DNA from 3 places in the Deinococcus actinosclerus genome. Region 1 is predicted to be linked to each of the others. Evidence: riboswitches for the same ligand, from Rfam matches in the RefSeq annotation. Region 1 holds a riboswitch; each other region holds the start of a gene.
What was found. Region 1 has a riboswitch for cyclic di-GMP ahead of AUC44_RS00885 (hypothetical protein). Riboswitches for the same ligand answer to the same signal wherever they lie in the genome.

Region 1 (9,651 bases):
GTGGTGCCCGAGGCCCGCAGCCAGGGCCTGGGCCGCGCGCTGGTCCGCTCCGCGCTGACGCACGCCAGCCTGCGCGGGGACCGCACGGTGTTCCTGTTCAGCTCGGAGGCCGGGGATTACTGGACGCGCTTCGGCTTCGGGCCGTCGAGCGCGGCCGAGATCGCGGGCGCGCTGCCGGACGTGCCACAGGTGAAAAGCGGCCTGAGCAAGGGCTGGATCGACGAGGAACTCGTGTGGCGGCTGGACCTGCCGCAGCCCGAGGTGACGCAGGGGTGAGCAGCTTCCCTCCGCGCCACCTGACTGTGCGTGCCCTGTGGCAGTGCTTCCACGCGGCCTTGCGCTATGCTGTCGCCACGCAACACCCGTGTCGACCTGCGGTCACCGAGACCGCCGAGCTTTCTTTCACCGAAGGAGCAGCGCATGACCGATTCCGTGCACGTTCGAATGGCGACCCCCGAAGACAAGGACACCGTGACCCGCGTGTTTCACGACGCGGGGCTGGACACCGAGGCGGCCCTCGCGGGCGGCACCACGTACTGGGTGCTGGAGCGGGGCGGGCAGCCGATCGGCGCGATCGGCCTGGAGCACGGGGACGGCGCGTCCCTGCTGCGCGGCGCGGCGGTGCTGCCCGAGGCGCGCGGTGGGGGGCTGGGCCGGCGGCTGGTCATGAGCGCCGTGGAGTACGCGCAGGGGCGCGGGGACCGCGCGATCTACATGTTCAGCCGGGGCGGCGACTGGAGCACGTTCGGCTTCACGCAGGTGCCGCTGGCGGTCGTGATGGGCGAACTGCCCGACGCGCCGCAGGTGCAGGCCTACCGTTCGCGCGGCGAGCGGCCCGGCGGCACCACCTGGATGCGCACCCTGAGCTGATCTCTGTGGTCCGGGGAGGGCGCGCATGACGCTCTCCCTGGACTCCATCGCGGTGCCGGACATCCACCCGGACGCGCCGCTGACCTTCCGCAAGGCGCGGCTGTCCGACATCGACGCGATTCACGAACTGATCGGGTACTGGGCGGCGCGCGGGCTGATGCTCGTGCGCTCCAAGGCGCTGCTCGCCGAGACGATCCGTGACTTCCATCTGGTGCTGGCCGAGCCGCACGAGGGGCGTCCCGGTGGGCTGGGCGGCGTGTGCGGCCTGCACATGCTCGCGCCGGATCTGGCCGAGGTGCGCGGGCTGGCGATCCACCCGAACATGCAGGGGCGCGGCCTGGGGCGGCAGCTCGTGGCGGCGTGCGAGGCCGAGGCCCGCGCGATCGACCTGCCCGCGCTGTTCGCGTGGACGTACCAGCAGGGGTTCTTCGAGAAGTGCGGTTTCACCCGCATCGAGAAGACGAACCTGCACCCGAAGGTCTGGAGTGAATGCCAGCGCTGCGCGTTCTTCGAGAACTGCAACGAGATCGCCATGTACCGGGAGCTGCGGTGACCGGACGGGCGGCGGGGGCGTCGCCGCAGGTGAGGCACCACCCGATCGGGGGGGCGTGTAGGCTCGCGGGCGTGACCCGATTCCTGCCCGCCCTGACCGTCTCCGCCCTTCTCGCCCTGGGTGCCGCCCAAGCGCAGACCGTCCGGCCCCTGGCCGATGGCCTGCCCGCCGGGGCGCTCCTGACCCTGGAAACCCATGGCGCCGCCCCTGCGTTCAAACGGTTCTTCGGCGCGGCGGATCGCCTGCTGAGCAGCACCGACCTGGGTGAGGACAGCGGCAGCATGCTGGGCGTGGCGCAGGCGGTGCTGGGTGACTCGCTGGGCCGCGAGGGGATCGCCGGGGTCTTCAGCGTGCAGGGGAAGAAGGGGACCTTCCAGCCCGCGCTGCTGGCCGTGACCCGCTCGGGCGCCCTGACGGACGAGCTGCTGGGCGAGCTGCTGCCCGAGAAACCCGGCGCGCGGGTGGGCCGCTACACCTTCTCCCGCGTGGACGGCCTGTTCGCGGGCACCTCGAACGGCCTGACGTACGTGTCCAGCGACAAGGCCCTGCTGATGGCGTACCTGGGCCGCCTGAGCGGCAAGGCTGCCCCGACCCTGGCGGCGTCCGCGCCGTACGCGGCGGCGCAGCGCGCGGCGGGCACGCAGGAACTCGGCCTGTACGCGAACTTCAGCGCCGCCGCGAAGGTCATCCGCTCGCAGCTGGCGCAGGTCATGCTGCCCCGCCTGCTCTCGCCGGTCGTGGATGCCCTGGACACCCTGGGCCAGTTCGCGGGCGGCCTGACCACCACGGCGGGCGGCTGGACGACCGCCAGCGCGCAGGTCGTCAACCAGAGCGGCAAGGACAGGCCGCTGGCGCGCATCCTGCTCGACACCACCGACTTCGGGGTGCAGGGCGTGATTCCCGCCAGTGCCGAAGCGGTGCGGGCGACGGCCTGCCACCCCGAGACCGGCGCCTACCTGGGCCGCTGGCTGACCCGTGTGGACCTGCTCGAACCGTTCGGGTTCCTGACCGACAGCCAGCTCGCCAGTCATCTGGAGCAGGCGGGGCGCTACCTGGGCGACGAGTGCGCGCAGGTCACGCTGGCCGGGGGCCTGAAGGCGGTGCTGAACCAGGAGGATCCGCTGGCCGGGCTGGCGACCACGGTCTCGTACCAGCGGGTCACGGACCGCGCCGCGGCCGACGCGCACCTGCCCGAGTACGCCCGCAGTGTGAACGACGCCCTGGAGGGCCTGCGCGGCACCGTGAAGTCCCTGGCGACGTCCGGCATGGACGCCCTGATGGACGGCGCGATGGCCGACAGGGACACCCAGGCCCTGATGCTGGGCGCGGGCCTGGCCGGGGCCAGCCAGGGGCTGGACGAGTCGCTGGCCGGGCTGAAGATGGTGTACGCCTTCCGGGGCGACTACCTGATCACCGCCTTCAGCCAGGAGGCGCTGGACGCCGCGCTGGCCGAGGGGCCGGTGCTGGCCGACGACGCGGGCTTCCGCGCGGCGGGCCTGACCATGCAGGGCTCGGCGGGCTGGTCGTACCAGCCGGACCCGGCGGACCTGACCGCTCAGGACCTCGCCGGGACGCTGCCCAGGGAACTGAGCGGCGACAAGGCCATGAGCGGCATGCTGGGCGGTGCCCTGACGGCCGGGGCGGACCTCATCAACCGATTTGACGGAACGACCTCACAGCGCTCCGTTTCGGGGAATGTCATTATCGGCAAGGCGAGCGTGCGCTACCGCTGGTGACCCCCCGGGGGCTGCCGCGGTGCCGCGCAGAGCTGAGCCATGAAACGCGTCCGGAGAGGCGCGAATGGAGGAAGCATGATCAGGAAAGAACGGGCCATCCTGGCTCTGGAAGACGGCACCGTGTACCGCGGGTACGCGTTCGGGCACCGCGGCGAGACCGTGGGCGAGGTGGTGTTCAACACCTCCATGACCGGATACCAGGAGATCATGACCGATCCCTCGTACAACGGGCAGATCGTGACCATCACGTACCCGCACGTCGGGAACTACGGCGTGGCGATCTACGACATGGAGAGCAACAAGCCCTACGTGCGCGGCTTCATCAGCCGCGAGTTCAGCGGCGAGTACTCCAACCACCGCGCGCAGCAGTCCCTCGAAGCGTTCATGCAGCAGTACGGCGTGGTGTCCATCCAGGGCATCGACACGCGCGCGCTGGTGCGGCGCCTGCGCACGGGCGGCGTGGTCAAGGGCGTCATCGCGCACCGCAGCTACACGCACCCGGAAGATCCGTACGGCGAGTTCACTCCCGCCGAGGAAGCCGTGTACGTGGGGCGCGCCCGTGACCACCAGGACATCGACGGGCACGACATGACCAGGGAGGTCACGACCGCGCTGCCCTACGCGTTCCCCACCCTGCGCCACGGCAAGCGCGTGGTCCTGATGGACTTCGGGATCAAGCACACCATCATCGAGCGGCTGGCCGAGGTCGGTATCGAGCCCATCGTGGTGCCCGCCCACACCACCCCCGCGCAGATCATGGCGCTGCAACCGCACGGGCTGTTCCTGAGTAACGGCCCCGGCGACCCGGCCCCGCTGGAGTACGCCCACAAGACCGCCTGGGAACTCATGGGACTGCTGCCCACCTTCGGCATCTGCCTGGGCCATCAGATCCTGGGCCTCGCGGCGGGCGGGAAGACCTTCAAGATGAAGTTCGGCCACCGGGGCGGCAACCAGCCCGTGAAGAATCTCTTAACGGGCAATGTGGAGATCACCAGCCAGAACCACGGGTACGCGGTGGACATCGACTCGATCCCCAACGGGGCCTTCGTGCCGACCCACGTGAACCTGAACGACGGCACCCTTGAGGGCATGGCGCACAGCCGCTACCCGGTGTTTTCCGTGCAGTACCACCCGGAGGCCAGTCCCGGCCCGCACGACAGCCGCTACCTGTTCGACCGCTTCATCGAGGAGATCGACGCCTTCGATGGGGGGAACGGTACCCCCATCGTGAAGGCCAGCGCGGGACGTCTGGGGGTTTGACAAACCTGGAGCCGGACCAGATGATGGGCGAGATACGTTTAGGTGAGAAACTTCATATTGAACGCGCGGTCAGTGATAAGCGTGTAAGACTCATGAAGTGAGACCAGTATCCTCGGGGATGTGCCCCGGGCCAACAGCTGTTCCGGAGCAATGAATCATCTGGCGCACACGGGCGCCTCAGCCAGATGAGGAGCGAGTGGCGCGACCGACAGAACGGTGGGAGCAATCCCCCCAGCTGTCGGTCAATTTTTTTTTTCCTGGAGGTGCCCCGACGTGAACCGCCTGCTCATCCCCTTCCTGCTCCTGACGGCCGCCGCCGCGCAGCCGGCTGCCCCGCAGAACGTGACCTTCACGCTCACGCAGGATCTGGTCAAGCGCAGCGTGGACGGCAGCGGACAGACCACGGAGACGATCATCGACGCGCCCAAGACCGTCCTGCCCGGCGACATCCTGCGCGAGGAGGTCACGCTGCGAAACGTCTCCGGCCGCCGACTGGGCGCACTCAGCGTCAATGTCCCGGTGCCTCGCGGCACCGAATTCAGTGTGCTGACCACGCCCGCCACCGACCGCTGGACGGTCACGTTCTCCGCCGACAGTGGCCAGACCTTCAGCGCGCAGCCCAGGCGCACCGTCACCACCACCGAGAACGGGCAGCGCGTCACCCGACAGGTGCCCGCCCCCACGAGCAGCTACACCAACGTCCGCTGGACGATCAGCCGCTTGAACCCGGACGAAACGCTGAAGTTCAGCTTCCGCGTGAAAGTCAAGTAACCCTGCCGACCAGCCCCCCCACGGAGGAAGCCCATGAACAGATCCCTGACCCTCACCGCCCTCATCGCCCTTGCGGCCGGCAGCGCCCACGCCGCCGGCACCGCCGCCGGCACGGTCATCACCAACACCGCCGAGATCGTCTTCACCCCCGAGGGCGGCACCACCTCCACCAAGGTGCCCTCCAACGACGTGACGACCACGGTGCTGCCGGTGCCCAGCTTCACCATCACCCCGAACGACGAGGGCGCCGCCGGGCCGACCTTCCCCACCCAGAACGCCACCCTGCAGCGCACCCTGGTGCCCGGCAGCACCGCCGTGTTCCTATACACCCTGACGAACACCGGCAACGTGCCGAACGAGAGCTACGCCCTGACCAGCCTGACCAGCGGCGCCGCCGGGGCGCCCGCCCCCAGCGACGTGCGCTACTACCCCAAGGCGGCTGACAGCAACAGCGACAACACCCTCGACGCCGCCGAGATCGCCGCGGCCACGCCCATCACCACCATCGGCGGCGTCAACCAGGATCAGAAGAAGGACTTCTTCCAGGTGTACACCGTGCCCGCTACCGCCACCAACGGCCAGCAGCTCGGGGCCGACCCGGTCGGTACGCGCCTGCCCAACAGCGGCGCCGGTCTGGAACCCGCCGCGCCCTACACGCAGCCCACCGACAACGACAACTACAACACCGTCACCGTGGACCGCAAGGACGCCACCCTGATCGGGCCCAAGGACGACGCCGACGGCAACGGCACCCCCACCACGCCCCCCTACGCCAGCTCCGAGGGCGTGACCATCACCCCCAGCGCCAGCGACACCCAGACCGCGCAGGCCACCGCCACCACCACGGCCGTGACCTTCACGAACACCGTGCAGAACACCGGCAACCGGCCCGACGTGTTCGACATCACGGCGGCGCTGACCGGCTTCCCCAGCGGCGCGACCGTCACGCTGCTCAAGCCTGACGGCACCCCCCTGACCGACACCGACGGCGACAGCGTCCCCGACGTGGGCAGCCTCGCCCCGGGTCAGACCGCCAACGTCCTAGTGCGCGTGACCTTCCCGGCCGGCGGCCTGCCCAGCGGCACGCCCACCGCGACCGTGACCAGCACGAGCAGCAACGACCCCACCAAGAAAGACGACACCCGCGACCTCGTGAACCTGCCGGGCCTGTCCTTCGGGAATCCCACCCCCACCCTCGGCGGCGACCCCACGATCCCCGGCACGCCCGAGGCGGGCACGCCCGGCAGCCCCACCAGCCCGATCATTCCGCCCTCGACCTGCACCACGGCCTCCCCGACGATCCGCTCTACGGTGGCCCTGGAGATCGCCAACCTGGGCAGCGCCCCCGACACCTTCGACGTGAGCGGCACGGCGACCATCAAGGTCACCACGGGCCCCGACGTGCCTGCACCCGTCCGGTACTTCATCGACACGAACGGCAACAAGGCCCTGGACAGCGGTGAGCCCGCGCTGACCGACACCAACGGCAACGGCACCGCCGACACCGGCCTGCTGGCCCCCGGCGCGGAGCTGAAACTGATCGCCGCCGTGGACGTGCCCTGCGCCGCCGCCGCGCAGACCATCACCCTCAAGCAGACCGCCAAGTCCCCCACGACCGGCGTGGAGGTCAAGGACACCAACGACACCATCCTGGTCGGCAAGACCGACGTTGCCAAGCCCACCAAGACCGTGGACAAGGCCACCGCCAAACCCGGCGACACGCTGACCTACACCATCATCGGGAAGAACACCAGCAACGCCAACGTCACCAAGGCGTTCATCAAGGACGCCCTGCCGGCCAACACCAGCTTCGTGAGCTTCAGCGCCACGAGCACCGCGACCGGCACCATCCTGTACTCCACCAACGGCACCAGCTGGAGCGCGGCCGCCGTCACCACGCTCGCCGACGGCGACACCGTGTACGCCGGCGTGGACACCAACGGCAACGGCACCATCGACACCGGCGACCTCCTGGCCCCCGGGCAGACCATCACCGGCACCTTCAAGGTCACCGTCAAGTAACCCCTCAGGCGCGCCCGCCCCGTTGTGCGGGCGCGCCCCACCGGGCAGGGGAGACCCCCAGCCGCACCCCTTTTCCTCCCCTGTCCGCCCACAACAGCAGAAACCGCTTCATTGCCCTGACCCCCGGGAGGCACCGTGCGAACCCCCCCACTCCTCACCTTCCTGGCCAGCCTGACCCTGGCGCTGAGCCCGCTGTCCGGCGCGGCCCACGCCGCCGGCACCCCCGCCGGCACCGTGATCCAGAACCAGGCCGAGCTGGAATTCACGCCCGAGGAGGGTGGTCCCCCCACCCGCCTGCCCACCCCGCCCGTGACGACCACCGTGCAGGCCCTATGTGCGGTGAGCGCGCTGCCCAACGGCAGCGTGGCCCAGCCCGGGCAGAGCGCGGCCCTGCTGCCCGGCGAGGCGACCACCTTCCGGTACGTGGTCACGAACAGCGGCAACGCGACCAACACCCTCGCCCTGACGGTGGTGCCCGACGCCGCCTCGCAGTTCACGCCCGGCGACCTGAGCGTGCACCGGGACGCGAACGGCAACGGCCAGATCGACCCGGACGAACCGGCCCTGACCAGCCTGACCCTGGACGCCGACGCAGGCGCCACGCTGCTCGTGCGCGCGAGCACCCAGGCCGCCGACCGGGGCAGCGCCTACCCGAACCTGAGCGTGCGCTGCGCGAGCAACGTCCGCGAACAGCCGGGCGAGGTGGACGAGGACAACGTCGCGCGCCTGACCGTGGGCGACCCGCCCGCCCTGACGCTGGACAAGACCTTCACGCCCGCCGCGCTGCGCCCCGGCGAGGTCACCACCGTCACCCTGACCGCCCGCAATGCGGGCAACGGCGCCTCACGCGCCGTGACGATCACCGACGTGCTGAACACGCCCGAGCTGCGCGACTTCGTGTTCGTCAGCGGCAGCGCCCGCCTGAGCGGCAGCGCCGCCCCCGACGCCACCATCGAGTACAGCGCCGACGGCCAGAGCTGGCAGGCTGCCGAGCCCGCCGCGGTCGGCGGCGTGCGCGCCCGCGTGAACACCCTCGCCCCCGGCGCCACCCTGACCCTGACCTTCGCCCTGCGCAGCCCCGAGGTCACCGGCACCCGCCGCAACGTCGCGCAGCTGCGCAGCGGGGACGTCACGGTGGACGCCCCCGCCGACGTCACCCTGCGCTACCAGCCGCTGATCGCCCTGGGCCCGCTGGGCAACCCCCAGGCGCTGCCCGGCGGGGAACTGAGCAGCGACGACCTCCAGCGCAAGGCCAACGCGCTGCTGAACACCGAGGTCTGCTTCCCGCACACCGCGCAGAACCTCGGTGACCGCCCGGACACCCTCACGATCAGCGGCCGCGTGCAGACCGGCGAGGGCGCGGTGCGCTTCACCGAGCGGGACGGCACGCCCATCCCCGAGCCCTTCCGCACGGACCTCGCCCCGCAGGCCACGAAGGACTTCAACGCCTGCTACGTGCCCCGCAAGGCCAGCGCCAGCTCCGCCGCCGAGGCCTTCCGCGCCGTCCTGACCGCCACGAGCAGCCGCGGCGCCGCCGACAACCTGACCGTGGACGTGCTGACCACCGTCGCCCCCCTGACCCTGAACCCGGTCAAGAGCGGTGACGCGAGCGGGCTGGTCGAACCCGGCCAGGTCATCACCTACACCCTGAACGTCACGAACACCCAGAGCTTCGCCCTGACGAACGTCGAGATCCGCGACAGCCTGCGCGCCCTGCAGATCCTCGACGCCAGCGGCACCCTGATCCGCACCGACCTGCTGGAGTTCATCAGCGCCGACCAGGGCGGCGTCCTGGACGGCGAGCGCGTCGTGTGGCGCCTGACCCGCCTGGACCCCGGTCAGGCCGTGACCCTGACCCTGAAAGCCCGCGTGCCGCAGGGCACCCCGGACGGCGCGCGCGCCGTGAACGTCTTCACGGTCAGCAGCGGCGAACTGACCACCCCCGTGCCCAGCAACCCGGTCGTGAACGGCGTGTTCCGCAGCGCCAACCTGACCCTGGTCAAGACCAGCAGCCCCGCCGTGGTCGCCTACGGGCAGACCATCACGTACACCTTCACCGTCACGAATCGCAGCGCCACCGGCGCGCTGGACACCATCCGCGTGCAGGACACCCTGCCGGCGGGGCTGGTGTACGTCGAGGGCAGCAGCCTCCTGAACGGCACCGAGATCGTCCCCACCGTGGACGGGCGCACCTACACCTGGCTGATCCCGGGGCTGGCGCCCGGCGCGAGCGCCGTGATCACCTTCGACGCGGTCGTCACCCCCGAGGCGGGCACCCAGATCCGCAACAGCGCCGTCGCGACCGCCGTGAGCAACAACGGCGAGACGAAGACGCCCCCCAGCAGCGCCGTGAACACCATCGACCCGCTCATCTTCGGCCGCAACACCGCCGATCTGGTCGGCTACGTGTTCCAGGACGTGAACCGCAACGGGGTCTAC
Region 2 (9,651 bases), 1.3 Mb from region 1:
TCTGGAGCAGCTTGACGTGCTCGGCGCTGTTGAACACGGCCTTGCTGCCGCTCTTGTCCAGGATGGGCAGCCCCGCCTCCTGGAACATGTACAGCATGTTGATCCCGTTGATGTTCGGCATGAAGCCGTACATGCCGGTCTTGTCCTTGATCTGCTTGGCGGCGGCGATCAGCGTCTGGATGGTGCGGGGCGGGTTGGCAGGGTCCAGGCCGGCCTTGCGGAAGATCTCGGTGTTGTACGCCACGACCTTCGGCGACCAGTACCACGGCACGCCCATGACCTTCCCGTCGTACGTGAAGGTGTTCAGGGGGCTGGCGAAGTACAGTTTCTTCTGCGCGGCGCTCAGGTCGAGCGGCTCAATGGCGCCCTGCTGGACCAGTTTCACGGTCATGTCGCTGCTGAGGTTCACGGCGGCGGGCGGGCGACCGGCGGCCACGGACGCGAGCAGTTTCTGCTCCATGGCGGTGGCGGGCACGTCCACCCACTTGAGTTCCACGGTCGGGTTTTCCTTCTCGAACTGCGCGACCAGGCGGTTCATCTCGTCGTTGAACAGCGGCGCGAGGCTGATCGTCCAGAATTCCAGCTGGGTCTTCTGCGCGTGGGCGGCCCCGCCGAGCATCGCGGCGGTGATCAGGGTGGTGAGGACGCGGTGTTTCATGCTTGAACTCCTGGGGTGAGGGACGCCGGGCGGCGCTGGGAGGACTCCGGCGGGGGAACTTGAGAAGGATGTGCGCCGAATGTAGCGGTTTTCGGCTCCCCACGTCTGAGAACCTGAGCGACCCGCTCTCACCCCACGGTCAGCTTGCCGGGTCAGTGGCCGTCCCGAGCGCCTGCGAGAACCAGCGCGTCACGTGATCCGGCCGCGTGATCGCGCTGCCCACCACCACCGCGTGCGCGCCGCTCGCCAGCGCCTGCGCGGCCAGCTCCGGGGTGTTCAGGCGACCCTCCGCGATGAACGGCCGCCCCGCCCCGGCCAGCGCCCGCATCAGCTCGAAATCCGGCTCGAGCTGCTGCGGACTGTGCGGCGTATACCCGCTCATGGTCGTGCCCACGATGTCGGCACCCGCCGCGTAGGCCGCGCGGGCCTCGGCCAGCGTGCTCACGTCCGCCATCGCCAGCGCCCCGCAGGCGTGCGCCTCGGCGATCAGCTCCGCCACCGCGTAGGGGCGGGGCAGGTCCGTCCCGTCGAACGCCACGACGTCCGCCCCCGCCTGGGCCACCGCCCGCACCTCCTGCGGTGTCGCCGTGATGTACACCGGCGAGCCCGGCTGCGCCTGCTTCGTCAGGCCGATGACCGGCACGTCCGTCAGCGCCCGCACCGCCCGGATATCCTCCGGGCTGCGCAGCCGCAGGCCGCGCGCGCCGCCCAGCAGCGCCGCGCGGCTCATGGCCGCGATGATCCCCGTCTCCCGCATGGGACTGCCCTCGTCGGCCTGCACGCTCACGATCAGGGCGCCCCGCAGGCGCGATAGCACGTCATTCACGCCGCCCAGGGTAGCGGACCGGCGCGGCGAACTGGTGCACGCCACCTCCGGCGGCGCCGCCGGTCGCGCTGGCGTACCCTGGACGGCGTGAGCCCAACCCTGCATAGCCTCCAGTCCAGCGGCGCGCTGGTGATGGTGGACATCCCCGGCCCCACCCTGGACGACGACACGGCCGCCCACCTGCGGCGGCGCGGGATCCGCAGCGTGTGCCTGTTCCGCAAGAACGTGGAATCCGAGGCGCAGCTGCGCCGGCTCTGCGCGGACCTGCGCGCCGTGATGGGCGAGCACGCCCTGATCGCGCTCGATCACGAGGGCGGCGCGATCCTGCGCCCGCTGTTCTGGCCGTTCGCGCCCAGCGCCATGAACCAGGGCGCGGCGGGGGACGAGGCGCTGACCGAGGAGGTGAATGCCGCCCTGGCGCGGCAGCTGCGCAGCGTGGGGATCAACTGGAACTTCGCGCCCGTGCTGGACGTGAACGTGAACCCCGCCAACCCCGTGATCGGCGAGCGGGCCTACGGCGCGGACGTGGGCGTGGTGACCCGCATGGGCGGCGCGGCGCTGGCGGGGCACGACCGCGCGGGCGTGGCGGCCTGCGTGAAGCACTTCCCCGGGCACGGGGACACCAGCCTGGACAGCCACCTGGCCCTGCCGCGCGTGGACAAGCCGCGCGTGGCGCTGGACGCCGGGGAGTTCGCGCCGTTCCGGGCCCTCCTGCCGCGCACGCCGGCCATGATGACCGCGCACATCATCTACCCGGCGCTGGACCCGGACCGCCCCGCCACGCTGTCGCGCGCGGTGCTGACCGGGCTGCTGCGCGAGGAATGGGGGTACGACGGCGTGATCGTCACCGACTCCATGGGCATGAAGGCCATCGACGACCATTACGGCCGGGGTGAGGCGGGCGTCATGGCCCTCCAGGCGGGCACCGATCTGGTGATGGCGCTGGGCCGCCGCGAGGCGCAGGACGCCACCCTGGACGCCATTCAGGCCGCGCTGGACCGGGGCACGCTGGACGCCGGGCAGATGCAGGCCAGCGTGCGCCGTCTGGAGGCCCTGGCCGCGCGGTACCCGGCGCAGGCCGACCCGGCGCTGAACGCCAGGGACGACGCGGCGCTCCTGGCGGACGCCTGGGCGCGCGGCCTGAGCGCGTACCGCAGCCCGGTGGCCCCCACGCCCGGCTCGCGGGTGCTGCTCGTCGCGCAGGCGCGGGTGCCGCGCGAGAACGTCAGCGAGGCCAGCGTGGACGCCCAGACGCTCGCGGCCGAACTGCGCGGCGTGTACGACGTGCAGCTGCATGCCTTCGAGGACCCGGCGGAGCTGGACTGGGCGTCGCTGCGCGCGCAGGGGCTGCCGGTGATCCTGGCGACCACCTCGCGCCACCGCCACGCCGCGCTGCGCGGCGCCCGGCCCGACCTGCACCTCGCGCTGTACAACCCCTACGCCGCGCTGGACGTGGACGCCCCCGCGCTGGTCACCTACGGATTCCAGCCCGAGGCGCGCCGGGCAGTGCTGACCTGGCTGCGCGGGGAGCGACGCGCGACCGGCACGCTGCCCTTCTCCGGGTAGGCCGCACGGGTCAGAACGCCTCGAACTGGACGGAGTCCACGAGCATGTACACCGTGCCCGTCGTGGCCAGGCCGCCCCACCCGGCGCTGTTCGTGGGCCACACGTTGAGCATGATGTGCGCGGGCTGCTGCGGCACGTCCTTGGTGGTCTCCCAGACCCTGACGCCGTTCAGGAAGTAGGTGATGCGGTCGGGGCGCCACTCGTAGGTCAGGGTCTGGAAGGTCTGCCCGAAATTCACGCCGGTCGGCAGCGCGCCGGCGTCCTTGCTGCTCAGCGTGTTCCACACGGCGGCGTTCAGGGTCCTGGGGCGGTTGCCCTCGATTTCCAGGTCGATCTCGGTGGCGCTGTTGTCCACGTAGCTGAACGCCCCGCTGACGTTGCCGCTGAGCACCTTGCCGCTCCTGCTGGGGCTGGCGCTGGTGCTCGCCGCGCGGAACCGGTAGGTGTAGCGGCCGAACCCGAAGGTCTGGGCGCTCTTCACCTCGGCGGCGCGGGCGCACAGGCCGGCCGCGCAGGTCTGCACGTTCAGGGTGAGCAGCAGGTGGCCGCCCCTTACGCTGACCAGGGCCGGGTCGAAGGTGCCGGTCAGGCCGGGCTGCTGCCAGAAGCCACCCCAGCTGGACTTGATCCAGCGCGCGCCGTCGAGCGTGTCGAAGGTCTCGCTCCAGGTGACGCTGGCAGGGTTCAGGGTGACGCCGGTGGCCTCGGGTCTGGAGAGCCCGCTGCAGGCGACGAGGCTCAGGCCGAGCAGGGCGGTGCAGACGGTTCGTGCGGTGATCATGGTGGTTCTCCCTCTGGTGGCCCGGCGGACCCAGGGGGTTCCGTGGCTTTGCGTCCCCGTCTTGCGGCGGGTTTGCCCTGAGCATCGGGATGCTCGACTGCACTGTGAGTTTCTCCTGAATTCTCCTTCAAACGTCTTACATGAATGCCGCTGCGGGCTGGACAGGACAGTCTGCACACCTGTCCTGGGGTGCGCCGCCCAAGGAACAGGGGCGGATCAGCGGCGCGTGCGGACGCAGCGGCGGAACGCGTCCAGTGCCGCCTGGCTGGTCGTCAGGCGCCAGTCCACCCGGCCGTCTTTGAGGTGAAACCAGAAGGCCCGGCGGATCTGCCCGAAGCCCGGCAGCGCGGCGCACATCTCGCGGATCCAGGCGGCCTTGCTGCCCCCCTGCTCCACGCTCGCCAGTTCGCCCAGCTGCACGGGTTTGGTGCCCGCCACGCGCTTGAGTTCACGGTACGACGGGGCGAAGGTGTCCCGGAAACTCAGCCAGCGGTTCCAGGGGTTGGTGCTGCCCCAGTTGTAGCCGTCCAGGCCGACCTCGTGCACCCACTCGCCGCCCGGGTACAGCGCGCGGTACGAGCTGGGCATGCCGGGGTAGAGGATGTTGGGCGTCCAGACCCAGCGGACCGGGGCCCCCTCGGCGCGGAAGACGTTCACGATCCGCCGCCAGGCGCGCACGAAATCGGCCGGGGTGTTGCGGGCGGAGAGCTGGTACGCGCCCCAGTTGCCGTTCATCTCGGGCGCGAACGTGATCCGCAGGGGCACGCCTTCACGGCGGACATCGCGGGCGAACTGCCGCAGGTACGCGTCGTGCCGCCCGGCGGCAATCTCCCGGTACGGCACGCCGCGCACGCCGGCCGACGTGCGCGTCCGGGGCTGCCAGGACAGCTCCAGTTCGCGGTTCAGGCCGGTCAGGGTGCGGGCGTAGGCGCGGTTGTAGGGGGCGTCCCAGTCCTGAAACCAGCGGATGGCCCGGAAGGTGCAGCCCGCCTTGCGTTCCACGGCCTGCAACACGGCGGGGCTGTCCACGGTGAGCCCGAAGATCCCGCAGCTGGCCGCGCTGGCGTGGGAGCCGCTCCAGAGACTGCCCAGGAGGACGGTCAGCAGCAGGCGTCTCATGGGCGGCGCACTCGCCGGGGCGCCGGACCGGGGGGGACAGGGGTGGACGGGCACTGGGGAGTCGACATGCTGGCTGGATGATGGCAGCGTTCCGGCCGGCGCGCTGCGGTGCCCCCGGTCCGGCCCCCCTTCCCTGTAGAACAGCTAAACGTTAAACGACTGCGCGATAGAGCAGTTGTTCACAGTGCGTCAGCGTATGACGCCTAGCCTGTGACGGACAGGGCGCGCCCGGATGACTCCATCCTACGCCCCTGCATGCCGGGAGGCGCCGATTCCCGTTTTTGATCCGGTCACCTTACGGAACGGGAGGAGCCAGTGGTGAGACCGCCCCGACGGAGGCCTCACCATGTCCAATCCAGTCTTCCTGCCGTCCACCCTGCTCGGGTGGGTGCTGCTCATCGTCGTCAGCCTGCTCCTCGTCAAGGCCGTCCTCACCGTCACCCTGGCACTGGCGCACGCCCGCACCCAGCGCCGCCGCGCCCGGCGCCTCGACCGCCTCCCGGTGCCCGGGGCCAGTGTCATGATCGCCGCCTACAACGAGGAGGTCGGCATCGCCGACACCCTGCGCTCCGTGCTGGGGCAGCGCGGCCTGGAGGTGCAGGTCATCGTGGTGGACGACGGCTCGACCGACCGCACCGCCCAGATCGCCGCCGAATTCGCCGCGCAGGACCCCCGCGTGCTCGTGCTGCGTCAACCCAACGGCGGGAAGGTCAGCGCCCTGAACCTCGCGGCCGATCACCTGCGCCACCCGGTGGCGGTCAGCGTGGACGCCGACTCGGCCCTGGCCCCCGGCACCCTGGCGGCGCTGGCCCGGCACTTCCACGACCCGCAGGTGGGCGCCGTGGCCGGCGACGTGCGCGTCGCGGGTCCGGTCACGTCCCTCACGCAGATGCAGAACCTCGAATACAGCGTCGGGCAGCAGATGGAAAAGCGCGCCCAGGACATGCTGGGCGCCGTGAGTGTCGTGCCGGGCGCCGCCGGGGCGTTCCGCAGCGAGCTGATCCGGCGCCTGCGCTACAGCCACGACACCATCACCGAGGACATGGATCTGACCGTCGCCATCGCCGCCGCCGGGTACGACGTGCGCTTCGAGCCGGCCGCCCTGAGCTTCACGGAACCCCCGGTCGACCTGCGCAACCTGTGGCGCCAGCGTCTGCGCTGGATGTACGGCAGCTTCCAGGTGATGGGCAAGTACCGCCACCTGCTCCTGAGCCGCCAGGGCGGCCGCCTGGGCTGGCTGACCCTGCCTTACGTGCTCCTCTACGGCCTGACCCTGGGCGGCGCGGGCCCGCTGTTCGACGTGGCAGCCCTCGCGCTCCTGACGCACCACGCCGCTGACGCGCTGCGGCCCCTGCTGCTGAACCTCGGGACGGAGGTGGCCGTGGCCGCCGCCGCGCTGCTCCTCGGGCGGCAGTCCCTGCGGCCCCTGCTGATCACGCCCACGCAGCGCCTGTTCCTGCGGCCCTTCGTGTCGCTGGTCCTGGTGATGACCTGCGTGACCTTCCTGCGCCGCCGCAACGTGCAGTGGAACAAGCTGCCCCGCGTGGGCCTGCACCTGCCCGGCGCCCCCCGCCCCGGCGCCCAGCGGCAGTCCGGCCGCGCGCCCCAGGCGGGTGACTGATGCGCCGCGCGCTGTGGGCCCTGCTGGGCGGCGGCGTGCTCGCGTCCGCCGTGCCCGCTGCGCCCGCGCCGGAGGTCCTCGCCCAGCGTACCGTCACGCAGGCGGCCCGCACCCTCGCCGGGCAGGCGGCGGGAGAGGTCCACGCCACCGTGCAGCTCGTCCGGCAGGGGGACGTCCTGCAGGCCCGCGCCAGCCTGACGGGGACCCTGACCGGGCCCGCCGTGGCCAACGGCACCCTGCGCCTCGTGGACGGGGACGGCCAGGAACTGACCCGCAGCAACCCGCGTCAGCTCGCCCCGCTGCGCGCCGGGCAGCCGGCTGAACTCGTCACCCCGACCACCAGGGCCACCGGCGAGGCGCCGTGTGTGGAGGCTCAGCTCACCGTCTGGAGTGGGGCCCAGGCACCCGGACAGGACGCGGCGGCTCCGCGTGGGCCGGAGCTTCGCCCCACGGTGTTCGCGCTGCGCCTCTGTCCGCCCTGAGCGCCTGTCGGCCCCAGGTGGTCCGGCCCGGGCGACGGGGCCCGGCACCGGTGGCCCGCGCGAGGCCGGCGCTGAGCCTCCCCTCAGGCCGACCCATTCACGTCCGGGTGAGCTTCAGCGCTCCCAGGGCCACGCGCCCGGCGCGGCGGCCACACCCAGGGCGCGCGGGCCGACGTGGACACTCAGGACCGGGTTCACACCGGTCCGGTCGGCCCACACGATCGGGTGACGCGCCGCGAGCTGAGAGAGGGCCGCGTCGGCGTCCTCGGGATGATCGCCGAACAGCAGGCCCACCCGCAGCGGCGTGCCTTCACCGAAACGGCGGGTGACCTGCTCGGTCAGCGCCTGGATCGCGCCCTTGTACGAGCGGGCGCGCGCGGCGTTCGTGTACGTCCCGGCCGCCTTGTCCACCATCACGACCGGTTTGAGGTTCAGCAGGCCGCCGACCGCCGCCTGCACGCGCCCGATCCGGCCGCCCCGGCGCAGGTATTCCAGCGTCTCGATCGTGAAGTACAGTTCGGTCTCGGCGTGGACGGCGCGCAGCCACTCGCGGGCCTGCTCGGTACTCAGGCCGCGCTCGGCTGCCGTGACAGCGGCGTGCACCTGGAAGGCCATCGCGGCGCTGAGGGTACCGCTGTCGTGCAGCGTCACGCGCGGTGCTCCCGGCCCGGCCAGCAGCTGCCGCGCCTGATCGGCGGAGTTGTGGCTGCCGCTCAGGCCCGCGCTGGTCGTGACCGCCAGCACCTCGGCCGTGCCCGGGGTCTGCATGGCGCTCATCCAGTCCTGCGGGGTAGGCTGGGCGCTCGTGGGGTGGGTGGGGTTCGTCTGGAGCTGCCGGTACAGCTCCTCACGCGTGATGTCGGTCATGCGGTAGGAGGTGCTGCCGAAGTTCACGGCGAAGGGCGCGACCGGCACGTCGTTGCGCAGGGTGGGGTAGACGTCCAGGCCGCCGTCGGTGACGACGCCGAAGGTAGGGGCGCTCACCGCAGCTCCGTGCCGTTCATGGTCTCGATGAGTTTCAGGGCGGCGGTGTGGTCTTCCTGCGCGCCCACGGCGCGCTGCGCGCCGCGCAGCAGGGCCGCCACCTGCGCCAGTACCGGCGCGCTGCCCTGCACGCTCTGCGTGAGGTCCACGGCGATCCCGGCGTCCTTGGCGAGCAGGCCCAGCGCGAAGGTGGCGGGGAACTCGCGGGTCAGGACGCGCTGCGGGATCAGGTTCTCGCTGGCGTTGCTGCGGCCACTGCTGGCGTTGATGACGTCCAGCGCCGCGCCCAGGTTCACGCCCGCGCGGCCCAGCACGGCCAGTCCCTCGCCGGTGGCCCAGAGGGTCACGCCCAGCAGGGCGTTGTTCACGGCCTTCACCGCGAAGCCTGCGCCAGTGCCGCCCACGTGCACGACCTTGCCCGCGAAGGCCAGGTGGGGCCGCGCGGTCTCCAGCGCGGCGGCGTCGCCGCCCACCATGACGGTCAGGCGGCCCTGCTGCGCGCCGACCGTGCCGCCGCTGACCGGGGCGTCCAGGAAGGTGACGCCGCGCGCGGCCAGCTCGGCGGCCTGCCGCGTGGCGGCGTCCGGGTGCCCGCTGGTGCAGTCCACCCAGGTCGCGCCGGAGCGCAGGTGGGGGCGCATCCGGCCCATGACCTCGTCCACCTCGGCGCTGGTGGGCAGGCAGGTGAAGATCACGTCGGCCGCCGCCACCTCTTCCAGCGTGGCGGCTTGCGTGCCGTGCGCGCGGGCGTGCGCCTCGGCCTTGGCCGCCGTGCGGTTCCAGACCAGGACGCGGTGTCCGTGCGCGCGGGCGTGGGGGGCGAGGTGCGCGGCCATCGGGTCACCCATGGCGCCCAGGCCCAGGAAGGCAAGAGTGGTCATCACCGTTCAGCGTAGAGGGAACCGGGAGACGCACCGCGAAAACTGGACCCGGTGCAAAAACAGGCCGGGCCGCCGGTCACGAGAGGTGCGCGTTCACCGTCGCCTCGCTCAGCGCCCACAGGCGCAGGGCCGTGCCGTCATCCTGCGCCTGCGGGGCGGGCGTGGTCTCGCGGGACTCGCTGAAGTACCGCCCCGACACCTTGACCGGATCGGCGGCGAGGTGGATGGTCGTCTGCGCGCCCTGCTCGGGCGTGATCGCGAAGCGGTCCACGAGGCGGTAGGCGCGGCTGACCCACCCGCCGTTGTTGTGCGCGAAGCCCGTGGCGACCATGCCCGGGTGCAGGCTGTTGCTCTGGATGCCCTGTTCGCGCCGCGCGAGTTCCCGCGCGAACAGGATGTTCGCCAGCTTGCTCTGCGAGTACGCCGCCCACCCGCCGTAGCCCCGGCGGAACTCCGGGTCGTCCAGACGCACGCGGCCCATCATGTGCGCGGCGGACGCGACCGTCACGACCCGGGGGGCGTGCCCGGCGCGCAGCAGGGGCAGCAGGTCGCGGGTCAGCAGGAACGGCGAGAGGTGGTTGAGCGCCCAGGTCTGCTCGATGCCCTCGCGGGTCTCCTGCCGGGTCGTGAAGAACGCCCCGGCGTTGTTGATCAGGACGTCCAGCCCCTCGCCGCGCGCCGTGAACTCCTGCGCGGCCCGCCGCACCTGCGCCAGTTCGCTCAGGTCGGCCAG
Region 3 (9,651 bases), 1.4 Mb from region 1:
CGGCCAGACGCCCGCACCCCTCCTGAAGCGGCTCGCGGACGAGGGCGGTAGCTTCGCCGGGCTGGACGCCAGCCGGGGCCGCTGAGCCCAGGGCCATGAATGTCCCCCCGTCCCTGACCCACGCGCTTCTCCCGGCCGGTACCGACCTGGGCGGGCTGGGCGCGCGGGTCGCCCGGCACGCCGGAGTGGGGCTCAGCCTGCGCCCCGGCGACCGGGCCAGGGAGGTCGCCTTCGGCGCCCTGTGCCCCGGCGCGGTCCTGTTCGACCCGCAGTCCGCCGAGCGGATCCCATGACGGTGCGGTCCCGCGCGGCGGTCGGCGGTGGCGTGTGAGTGGCGGCCCGCACTACCATGACCGGATGATGCTGGACCCGGTTCAATCTGACTCGACCACCACCCCCACGCGGCTGCGCGTGGCGGTCCTGACCGACGCGCCGCGCGTGGCGGGCAGTGAACTGTGGCTGCTGGACGTCCTGCCGCGCCTCCGGCCGGACGGCATCCAGGCGACGGTCTTCCTGCGCGTGGAGGAGAAGCTCGATGGACTGGCCGAACGCTTCGAGGAGGGTGGCGTGACCGTGCAGCGCTACGACGACCTGCGGACCCTGCCGGAGCTGAGCCGGGACTTCGACCTGCGGATCGTGCAGGGCTGGACGCCGGGCACGTACCGCACGCTGCTCCCGGCGCTGCGCTCGCCGCGGATAGTGATCAGTCACGATCAACTCGACTTCCACTACCTGCAGCCGCTGCGGCTGACGTACCGCGAGACGTACCCCTGGACGAAGGCCGCGCCGTTCCGGCAGGCCGACCGGCTGGTCACGGTGTCCGAGTGGGCGGGCGCGTTCATGCGGCGCGACATGCGCCTGCCGGACGTGCAGGTCGTCACGAACGGCGTGAAGGTGGACCGCTTCCGCCCGGCCACCCCGGAGGACCGCGCGGCGCTGCGAGCCGAGTTCGGCTTCACGCGCTTCACGGTGCTCGTTCCGGGCCGCTTCGCCCCCGAGAAGAACCAGTGGGCGAGTGTCCGGGCGGCCCGGCACGCCCCGGAGCTGGACTTCGTGTTCGTCGGGGACATGGATTCCAGCGTGGGCACGCTGGTACAGGGCTACGCGGCGCGGCTGGGATTGCGGAACGTGCGGTTCCTGGGTCGGCGCTGGGACATGCCGGAGCTGTACCGCGCGGCGGACGCGCTGCTGCAACCCACGCTGGCGGAGAACCAGTCGCTGGTGACGCTGGAGGCGATGGCGTCCGGCCTCCCGGTCGTGACCACGGACATTCCGGCGCAGGCGGAACTGGTGCAGGACGGCGTGACGGGCCTGACGGTGCCGGCGCAGCCGGACGTGCTGGCCCGCGCCCTGCGCGCCCTCGCGGCGCACCCCGAGCGCACGCAGGAATTCGGGCGGGCCGCCCGCGACTTCGTGCTGAGCCGGCACACGCTGGAGCACACCGTCGCCAAGGTGCGGGACGTGCTGCTGACCCCCCCGGTGGCGCATGCCTGACCCGCTGCGGCTGGCCGTCCTGACCGACGCGCCGCGCGTGGCGGGCAGTGAACTGTGGCTGCTGTACATCCTGCCGCGCCTCCTGCCGGGCGGCGTGCAGCCCACCGTGTTCCTGCGGGTGGGGGAGAGCCTGGACCGGCTGGCCGCGCAGTTCAGGGAGGCCGGGATTCCGGTGCAGCGCTTCACCGACCTGACGGCGCTGCCGGAGCTGACCCGCGAGTTCGACCTGCGCCTCTTGCAGGCCTGGGACCCTGGCACGTACCTGCGGCTGCTGCCGGGGCTGGCCGCGCCCACGCTGGTCGTGTCGCACGACCAGCTGGACTACCACTACGCGCCGCCGCTGCGGGCGCTGTACCGCGAGACGTACCGCCGCACGAAGGCGATCCCGCTGCGCCGCGCCGGGCACCTGCTGACCGTGTCGCGCTGGGGGGCCGACTTCCTGCGCGGCCCGATGGGCCTGCGGGACACGACCTTCGTCACGAACGGCGTGGACCCCGGGCAGTTCCGTCCCGCACCGCCAGAGGCGCGCGCCACCCTGCGCGAATCGCTGGGCTTCACACGCTTCACCGTCCTGATCCCGGGTCGCTTCACGCCGGAGAAGAACCAGTGGGCGAGTGTCCGGGCGGCCCGGCACGCCCCGGAGCTGGACTTCGTGTTCGTCGGGGACATGGATTCCAGCGTGGGCACGCTGGTGCAGGGCTACGCGGCGCGGCTGGGATTGCGGAACGTGCGGTTCCTGGGTCGGCGCTGGGACATGCCGGAGCTGTACCGCGCGGCGGACGCGCTGCTGCAACCCACGCTGGCGGAGAACCAGTCGCTGGTGACGCTGGAGGCGATGGCGTCCGGCCTCCCGGTCGTGACCACGGACATTCCGGCGCAGGCGGAACTGGTGCAGGACGGCGTGACGGGCCTGACGGTGCCGGCGCAGCCGGACGTGCTGGCCCGCGCCCTGCGGGCCCTCGCGGCGCACCCCGGGCGCACGGCTGCGTTCGGGCGGGCCGCGCGGCAGTTCGTTCTCGACCACCACACCACCGATCACACCGCCGCGCTCGTCCTGACCCAACTGCGGCGCCTCGTCCCCCACCCCTCACCTGCGGCGCACGCCGCGAAGGAGCACCCCCATGCCTGAAGCTGTCATCGTCTCCACTGCCCGCACCCCCATCGGCAAGGCCTACCGCGGCTTCCTGAACGACACGCACGGCAGCGACCTGGGCGCGCACGCCGTCACGCACGCCATTGCCCGCGCGGGCGTGGACCCCGCCGAGATCGAGGACGTCATCATGGGCGCCGGGAACCCCGAGGGCGCCACCGGCAGCAACATCGCCCGGCAGATCGCGCTGCGCGCTGGCCTGCCCGTGGGCGTGGCGGGGCAGACCGTGAACCGCTTCTGCTCCAGCGGCCTGCAGACCATCGCCACCGCCGCGAACAGCGTCATGGCCGGCCAGGGCGACGTGTACGTCGCGGGTGGCCTGGAGAGCATCACGCTGACGCAGAACGAGCACGCGAACAAGTACCGTCTGCGCGGCGAGTGGCTCATGGAACACAAGCCCGCCATCTACATGCCCATGCTGGAAACCGCCGAGATCGTCGCAAAGCGCTACGGCATCACGCGCGAGCAGCAGGACGAGTACGCGTACCACTCGCAGATGCGCACCGCCCGCGCCCAGCAGGCCGGCCTGTTCGAGCACGAGATCGTCCCCATGACCGCTGCGATGAAGGTGCAGGACAAGGCCACCGGCGAGATCAGCGACCAGACCGTCACCCGCACCCTGGACGAGGGCAACCGCGCCGACACCACCCTGGAAGGCCTGGGCAAGCTGAAGCCCGTGTTCGAGGGCGGCGTGATCACCGCCGGGAACGCCAGCCAGCTCAGCGACGGCGCGGCCGCCGTGGTCGTCATGAACGCCGACGTGGCGCGCGAGCGCGGCCTCGCCCCGCTGGGCCTGTTCAAGGGCTTCGCCATCGCCGGGTGCGAACCCGACGAGATGGGCATCGGCCCGGTGTTCGCCGTGCCCAAGCTCCTCAAGCGCCACGGGCTGAGCGTGGACGACATCGACCTGTGGGAACTGAACGAGGCGTTCGCCGTGCAGGCCCTGTACTGCCGCGACCACCTCGGCATCGATCCGGAGAAGTACAACGTGAACGGCGGCTCCATCAGCATCGGGCACCCCTACGGCATGAGCGGGGCGCGCTTGACCGGGCACGCCCTGCTGGAAGGCAAACGCCGCGGCGCGAAGCACGTCGTCGTGACCATGTGCATCGGCGGCGGCATGGGCGCGGCCGGTCTGTTCGAAGTGCTGTGACGGCGTTCAGGGCCGCGCCCTGAACCGGGTGGAACGAGAAGACACGAGAGGCGGTGGTGGGAAGTGGAGGGGGCAGGAGTGCCGTTCTCCCGTGACCGGAACCGGACACCATCGCCAGGGAAGGAGGAAGTGGGCCGTGGGTGTTGATCCTGCGGCCCGCTCTTTGCCTCAGATCATCAGGGCTGTCGGCTCGTCACAATCACTTAACATCAAACGAATTAAAGTGTGCGTATGACCACCACGCCCCTCACCCCGCACGGCCTGCACCACGTCACCGCCGTCACCGCGGACGCCCGCGGGAACCTCTGCTATTACACCCAGACCCTCGGCCTGCGCCTCGTGAAGAAGACCGTCAACCAGGACGACGTCACCGCCTACCACCTCTTCTATGCCGACCGCGACGGCACCCCCGGCAGCGACCTCACCTTCTTCCAGTGGGACGTGCCCCGCGAACAGCCCGGCAACCACAGCGTCAGCCGCACCAGCCTGCGCGTCCCGGAAGGCACCCTGAGCTGGTGGCAGGCCCACCTGACCGCCAGCGGCACCCCCGTCACCAGCGTCACCCGCCACGGCCGCGCCCACCTCGACTTCAGCGACCCCGAAGGCCAGCGCCTCAGTCTCGTCGAGGGCGGCCCGGCCGGCACCCCCTGGGAGGGCAGCCCCGTCCCGGCAGACAAACAGATCCTGGGCCTGGGCCCCAGCGAACTCACCCTCCCGAACCTGTTCCCCACCACCCGCGTCCTCGAACGCGCCTACCACCTCACGCCCGCCGGCACCTACCCCGACCCGGAACAGCCCAGCCGCACCATCCACGTATACGCCATGCAGGACGGCGGCCCACACGCCGAACTGCACCTGCGCATCGACCCGACCCTGCCCCCCGCCCGGCCCGGTGCGGGCGGCGTGCACCACATCGCCCTGCGCGTGCAGGACGACCAGTACCACGACTGGAACGCCCACCTGAGCAGCCTCGGCCTGCGCACCAGCGGCGAGGTCGACCGCCACTGGTTCCACAGCATCTACTACCGCGAACCGCAGGGCATCCTGATCGAACTCGCCACCGACGGGCCCGGCTTCGCCGTGGACGAGCACCCCGACCACCTGGGCGAAACCCTGGTGCTCGCCCCGTTCCTCGAACCGCACCGCGCGCAGATCGAGGCGGGCCTCACCCCGCTGACCTGAACGCATCACGAAACGCCGCCCCGGTCAATCGGGGCGGCGTCGTGTGCCTGACGGTTTACAGCGTGCAGTCGGCGACGGGAAGGGCCTGGACGCTCTGCACCACGTTGGAGACCGTGCCGTCCGAGGACTGCGCCTGCACGTCCACGAAGGTCGCGCCCTTGACCGTGAAGGTGTTCACGGGCGTCACGACAATCGCCTGGCTGCTCAGGCCCGTGCGGGTCATGCTCAGGGGCGCCGTGTTCGGGCCGACCACGAACTCGAAAGTCGAGGGCCGCGCGGAGTACAGGTCGCCCAGGTTGGAGGAGTACACGGTGCGCGTCGCGCCGGTGTCGCGGCCGACCAGACGCGCGCCGACCATGTTGATGGTGCCGTCCCAGGTCAGGTCGACGCTCAGGCGCGTGTTCAGGTTGTCGCAGATGATCGACGTGCCCCGGGGATACGTGACGCCCGTCGTCGTGTCCCGGTAATCCGTCGGCAGGGTGTACTGACTCTGATAGGCGCTGAGTTGAAGGTTCCGGACCGGATCGGACGGTTGCACCACGACCGTACCGCCGCAACTCGCCAGAAGACCCGTGAGACCCACTGCCGCCAGGACAATCTTTTTCATGCCTCTCACTCTGCCTGTCGAAACTGACGGTCTTGTGATGGTCACCTGAAGCCGCATGAACAATGAAGAAACCCCCCGGTCCACGGGGGGGTTCATGAAGGGCCGGTTTCAGCGCGTCAGGGGCTGAGCCGTGCCGCTGAGGGTGCAGCTGCTGTACACACTGATGTTGCCGATGTATGGCCCGAGATTTTTGCTGGTGATGGTGAAGGTGGAGCCGCTGGTCGTGGAGACCGTCAGGTTGGCGTAAAACTGCCCGACGTTGTTGGCATCATTGACGGTCACATCGCGGGGCGAGCGGAGTGTGGGGTTCACGATGATGCTGGCGGGCAGCAGGTCATTGGTGGCGGACTGGAAGTCAAAGATGGCCTGATAGTCGCCGGCACTGTTCTTGCGCAGATCGGAGGCGGCGATCGTCTGCGTTTTGGTCTGCCCAGTACGGACGCCGACGAGGCTCACGTCCACTGTCGACAGGTTGCCGGCGGCACTGAAGGTCACGACGACCTGCGTATTCGTGGCACGGCCATCGGTCGGGTTGGTGATCCGGTCGCATCCCACGTATTTGGTGGGATTCGAGCCGGCTACTTTGTATTCGGTCGTGACCGAGCGCATCACGGCGTTCGTGCCGTCTGGTGCGCCGCCGAATGAACCGCATCCCGCCAGGAGGCCTGTGAGCCCGCCTGCTGCCAGCATCAGTTTCTTCATGACTCTCACTGTGTGGGGTGCGTGCGGCCCCCGGGTGACAGCGGCTTCATGTGATGTGGAGGATTTCTTGGGGTTCAAATGATGCGGTACTCACTGTTGACCCTGTGACTACCTCATGTTCGCCTGGTGTAAGGGGAGTGTAAATTCACTTTGATACATTACTCATACTTCGTACAGAACTCGTTCTGGCGGAGAGATGCGATGATCCCCGTACTGTATCCGGGCACCTGGTACGTGGTGAGCAAGTGGTGCGACCGGCTTTTCGTCACGCTGCCGTTCCCTGTGAACGGAGCCTATTCCCTGACTTGGATGGCCTGTGGCCGTCCAGAGGAGTTCTGATGCGTTCACTGACTGCTGTTGCTCTGCTCGCCGCGCTGTCCTTCGGCCCCGCCTTCGCCGCCGCCTCCACCCCGGTGGATTACGACACCGCCACCGTGCTCGGCGAGACTGCCGATGTCGGCACCTTCGGTCAAGCGCTCTCGTTCAACGTGGCCGCCGGCAGCGTTGACCTGAGCGTCATGAAGCCCGGCGAGACGTACACCGTGACCATTCCCGTGGTGAACACCACGGACCGTGACATCACCGTGTCCCTCGAAAACGTCGCGCTCACGAGCGGCAGTGATTCCGTGGCGTCCACGGTGGTCAGTGACGACGTGACCATCACGCCCGGCGGGACGCAGAACCTGACCATCAAGGTCACCACGAGCGCGGCGGCTGATGTGGTGGCGGGCAGCAAGATCACGCTCAAGTACGACGTCCTGGGCGTCAGCAGCTACTGATCGACGGGTGTCAGGGGGCCTGAGTCGGGTCCGCCGGCCCCCTGACAACTGAGGTGGAGCCGCAGGGGCGCAGGGTGACGTTCGGTCATCCCGCGCCTCTCTGGTATTCGGCCCGGTACGGGCAGGGAGTGAGACATGGGGAAGCGGAGACAGAGCCGGCGTGGGCTGGCCGTGACGCTGGGAGCGCTGCTGTCGCTTCACGGCGTGGGGGGCGCGCAGATCATGGCGCCGCAGGTGACGATCACGCCGGGGCAGGTGCCGTCGGTGGCGGTCGCGCAGGAGGTGCTGGTGCAGCCGGCGCGGGTCGAGGCGCGTCTGGGGGTGGGGTTCAGCACCGCGACCCTGACCTTCTCGCTGCTCAGCCCGGTGTCGACCGAGGTGTTTCTGCGCAGCCCGGACGCCCGGCTGGTGGTGCGGGGCGAACCCGGCAGCCCGGTCCGGTTGACGGCGTTCACGGCGCAGACGGTCAGCGTGCTGGCCCTGGCCGCCCACACCGGCGCTCTGGAGGTGCTGAACCGGGAGGGCCGCGTGATCGGGCACGTGCCGTACGTGGTCGGTGAGGCCAAGCAGGTGAATCAGGGACTGTCCCTGAACTACTCGCCCAGCAGTGACCGCCTGGGCCTGAGTTACGCCCTCAGCGGGGTGCAGCAGTCCATCTTCGATCCGCGCTGGTCGGCGGGCGTAAACCTCAGCGTGAATACCGGGACCGGGAAGGTCACCGGTGGCGTGAGCCTGAACGTGTCGTGGTGAGTCCCGGCGCGCTGCGGCGCCCCGCCCTGAAGGCGACGTGCGGGTGGCCGTGGGCCTGAGCTGAGGGGCGCTGGGACGCTGGCCGATCCACCACGGCGCTGAAGGTGGCCCTCAGAAGCCCAGCGCGCGCTGGGCCAGCCACACACCGCCGGTCGCGGTGATCAGCGTGGCGGCGACCCGCAGGCTGGTCCGGGTGACGTGCGGGCGGGCGGCGCGGCGCAGCAGGTGCAGCGCGGCGCCGGCGGCGAGCAGGATGCACAGCTGCCCGAGTTCCACGCCGACGTTGAAGGCCGCGAGCGACCACGCCACCGCCTGTGGCGGGAGGGTCTGTTCGCGCAGCACGCTGGCGAAGCCGAACCCGTGGATCAGGCCGAACCCGAAGGCCAGTGCGGCGCGCGGGTCGCGGGTCGCCCCGATGCCCTCGGGGGCCGCGCGGCGCAGGATGCGCAGGTCGTGCAGGCCGACCACGACGATGCTCAGGGCAATCACGCTCTCCACCAGCCGGCTGGGAAGCTGCACGACGTTTAGCGTGGCGAGGGCCAGCGTGACGCTGTGCGCGGCGGTGAACGCCGTGATGATCCTGACCTGCGTGCGGGGGCGGCCGCCGAGCAGCACGAGCGCCAGCACGAACAGGATGTGATCCGGGCCGATGAAGATGTGCCGCACCCCTTCGCGGATGAAGGTCAGGACGACCGCCGTGGTGGCCTCGCGCGGGGCATCCAGCGCGGCGGTGGTCTGGGTGCGGTCCAGGGCGTACTGCCCGGCGAGGCTCTGGCCGCGGTACAGGTTCAGGAAGGTCTTGTGCAGGGTGTCGTCGGGGAAGAGGTTGCTCTGCACGGTGACGGCGCCGCGCGCGGCGGGGGCGGTCAGGATGACCGTGACGTTCTCCCCGGCGGCGCGGGCAGCGGTGACGGTCAGGGGGAGGCTCCGCGTGCCGGCCCGGATGTGCAGCCGCGCAGTCACCAGCCGCGCGAGGGCCTGCGTGACGGGCGACGACAGGGGCGCTGCCTGGAGGCTGGCGGTGGTCGTCCCGGCGGGCAGCGCTCCTGGGTCGTGCGTGAGGGCGGCGCTGGGCAGCGTGACGGTCAGCTGCGTGGCGTTCAGGTTCAGGCGCACGTCCACCTGACTGAACGTGAGGCTGTGCGCGCCCGCCGCGCCGCTCAGCGCCAGCAGGGTCACGAGCAGGCAGCGCAGACCCAGCTGGCGCAGGGCGCCCCTCATGACCGCCCGGTCGTGAACTGCACGGTCAGGCGGGTCAGGTCGGCGCTGCGGGTCTGCCCGGTCACCCGGTCGGTCAGGGTGCCGCCGGGCTTCAGGAAGATGTTCGCCACCCGCTGCGTCTTCGCGGGCGCGTAGGAGTTCGTGTAGCTGAGGGTATGTACTCCGCTGCGCTGCGTTCGGGGAGCGGTGGCAAAGATCTTGAGGGTGTCACTGCCCAGCTTCAGGTTCCCCAGGGGTGGCACCTGCACGTCCCGCAGCGTCCAGCGGGCGCGGGTGCCGTCCAGTGTCAGGCTCTGCGCGGCCAGGACCCGCGTGGCGTACGCGCCGGCCTCGGTGGCCGTGACCGTTCCGTTGCGGTCGGCGTCCAGGCTGCCCGTGACGCTCGCGGCGACGGCGCTGCCGGGCGTGATGTCCAGTTCCAGTTCCACCCCCGCAGGCGTCAGGGTGAGGTACGCGCCCTGCACCACCTCGTCCACCGGGTGGGCCTCGGCGGCGCCCAGCAGGGCCAGCAGCAGCGGCACGGGGCGAATCCTCATGTTATTTCGTCCAGGCCGCGCCGTAGTCGTTGCTGGGGTCGCGGTACATGTTATGGAGGTGGTTCGTGGCGTCCCCG

Region 2: it holds a riboswitch for cyclic di-GMP, as region 1 does, so the genes downstream of both, AUC44_RS07010 (glycoside hydrolase family 16 protein) here and AUC44_RS00885 (hypothetical protein) in region 1, are expected to answer to the same signal.
Region 3: it holds a riboswitch for cyclic di-GMP, as region 1 does, so the genes downstream of both, AUC44_RS10080 (hypothetical protein) here and AUC44_RS00885 (hypothetical protein) in region 1, are expected to answer to the same signal.

The regions. Positions count from the first base shown of each region.
Region 1 covers NZ_CP013910.1:168,743-178,393, forward strand. The annotation lists gene AUC44_RS00860 (GNAT family N-acetyltransferase) at 1-276, shown strand, start outside; gene AUC44_RS00865 (GNAT family N-acetyltransferase) at 421-870, shown strand; gene AUC44_RS00870 (N-acetyltransferase) at 896-1,423, shown strand; gene AUC44_RS00875 (hypothetical protein) at 1,495-3,159, shown strand; gene carA (glutamine-hydrolyzing carbamoyl-phosphate synthase small subunit) at 3,235-4,419, shown strand; cyclic di-GMP riboswitch class II at 4,554-4,639, shown strand; gene AUC44_RS00885 (hypothetical protein) at 4,693-5,190, shown strand; gene AUC44_RS17160 (DUF11 domain-containing protein) at 5,224-7,212, shown strand; gene AUC44_RS00895 (DUF7933 domain-containing protein) at 7,348-9,651, shown strand, end outside.
Region 2 covers NZ_CP013910.1:1,438,491-1,448,141, forward strand. The annotation lists gene AUC44_RS06995 (ABC transporter substrate-binding protein) at 1-658, opposite strand, end outside; gene AUC44_RS07000 (N-acetylmannosamine-6-phosphate 2-epimerase) at 798-1,484, opposite strand; gene nagZ (beta-N-acetylhexosaminidase) at 1,572-3,050, shown strand; gene AUC44_RS07010 (glycoside hydrolase family 16 protein) at 3,061-3,831, opposite strand; cyclic di-GMP riboswitch class I at 3,844-3,918, opposite strand; gene AUC44_RS07015 (glycoside hydrolase family 26 protein) at 4,048-4,950, opposite strand; cyclic di-GMP riboswitch class II at 5,203-5,289, shown strand; gene AUC44_RS07020 (glycosyltransferase family 2 protein) at 5,297-6,571, shown strand; gene AUC44_RS07025 (hypothetical protein) at 6,571-7,053, shown strand; gene AUC44_RS07030 (DegV family protein) at 7,168-8,037, opposite strand; gene AUC44_RS07035 (NAD(P)-dependent oxidoreductase) at 8,034-8,921, opposite strand; gene AUC44_RS07040 (SDR family oxidoreductase) at 8,995-9,651, opposite strand, start outside.
Region 3 covers NZ_CP013910.1:2,081,062-2,090,712, reverse strand. The annotation lists gene AUC44_RS10120 (3-hydroxyacyl-CoA dehydrogenase NAD-binding domain-containing protein) at 1-85, shown strand, start outside; gene AUC44_RS10115 (hypothetical protein) at 96-293, shown strand; gene AUC44_RS10110 (glycosyltransferase family 4 protein) at 358-1,494, shown strand; gene AUC44_RS10105 (glycosyltransferase family 4 protein) at 1,487-2,623, shown strand; gene AUC44_RS10100 (acetyl-CoA C-acyltransferase) at 2,616-3,797, shown strand; gene AUC44_RS10095 (ring-cleaving dioxygenase) at 4,029-4,979, shown strand; gene AUC44_RS10090 (hypothetical protein) at 5,035-5,586, opposite strand; gene AUC44_RS10085 (hypothetical protein) at 5,695-6,288, opposite strand; cyclic di-GMP riboswitch class II at 6,474-6,557, shown strand; gene AUC44_RS10080 (hypothetical protein) at 6,627-7,067, shown strand; gene AUC44_RS10075 (hypothetical protein) at 7,203-7,817, shown strand; gene AUC44_RS10070 (HupE/UreJ family protein) at 7,929-9,038, opposite strand; gene AUC44_RS10065 (hypothetical protein) at 9,035-9,574, opposite strand; gene AUC44_RS10060 (DUF3500 domain-containing protein) at 9,576-9,651, opposite strand, start outside.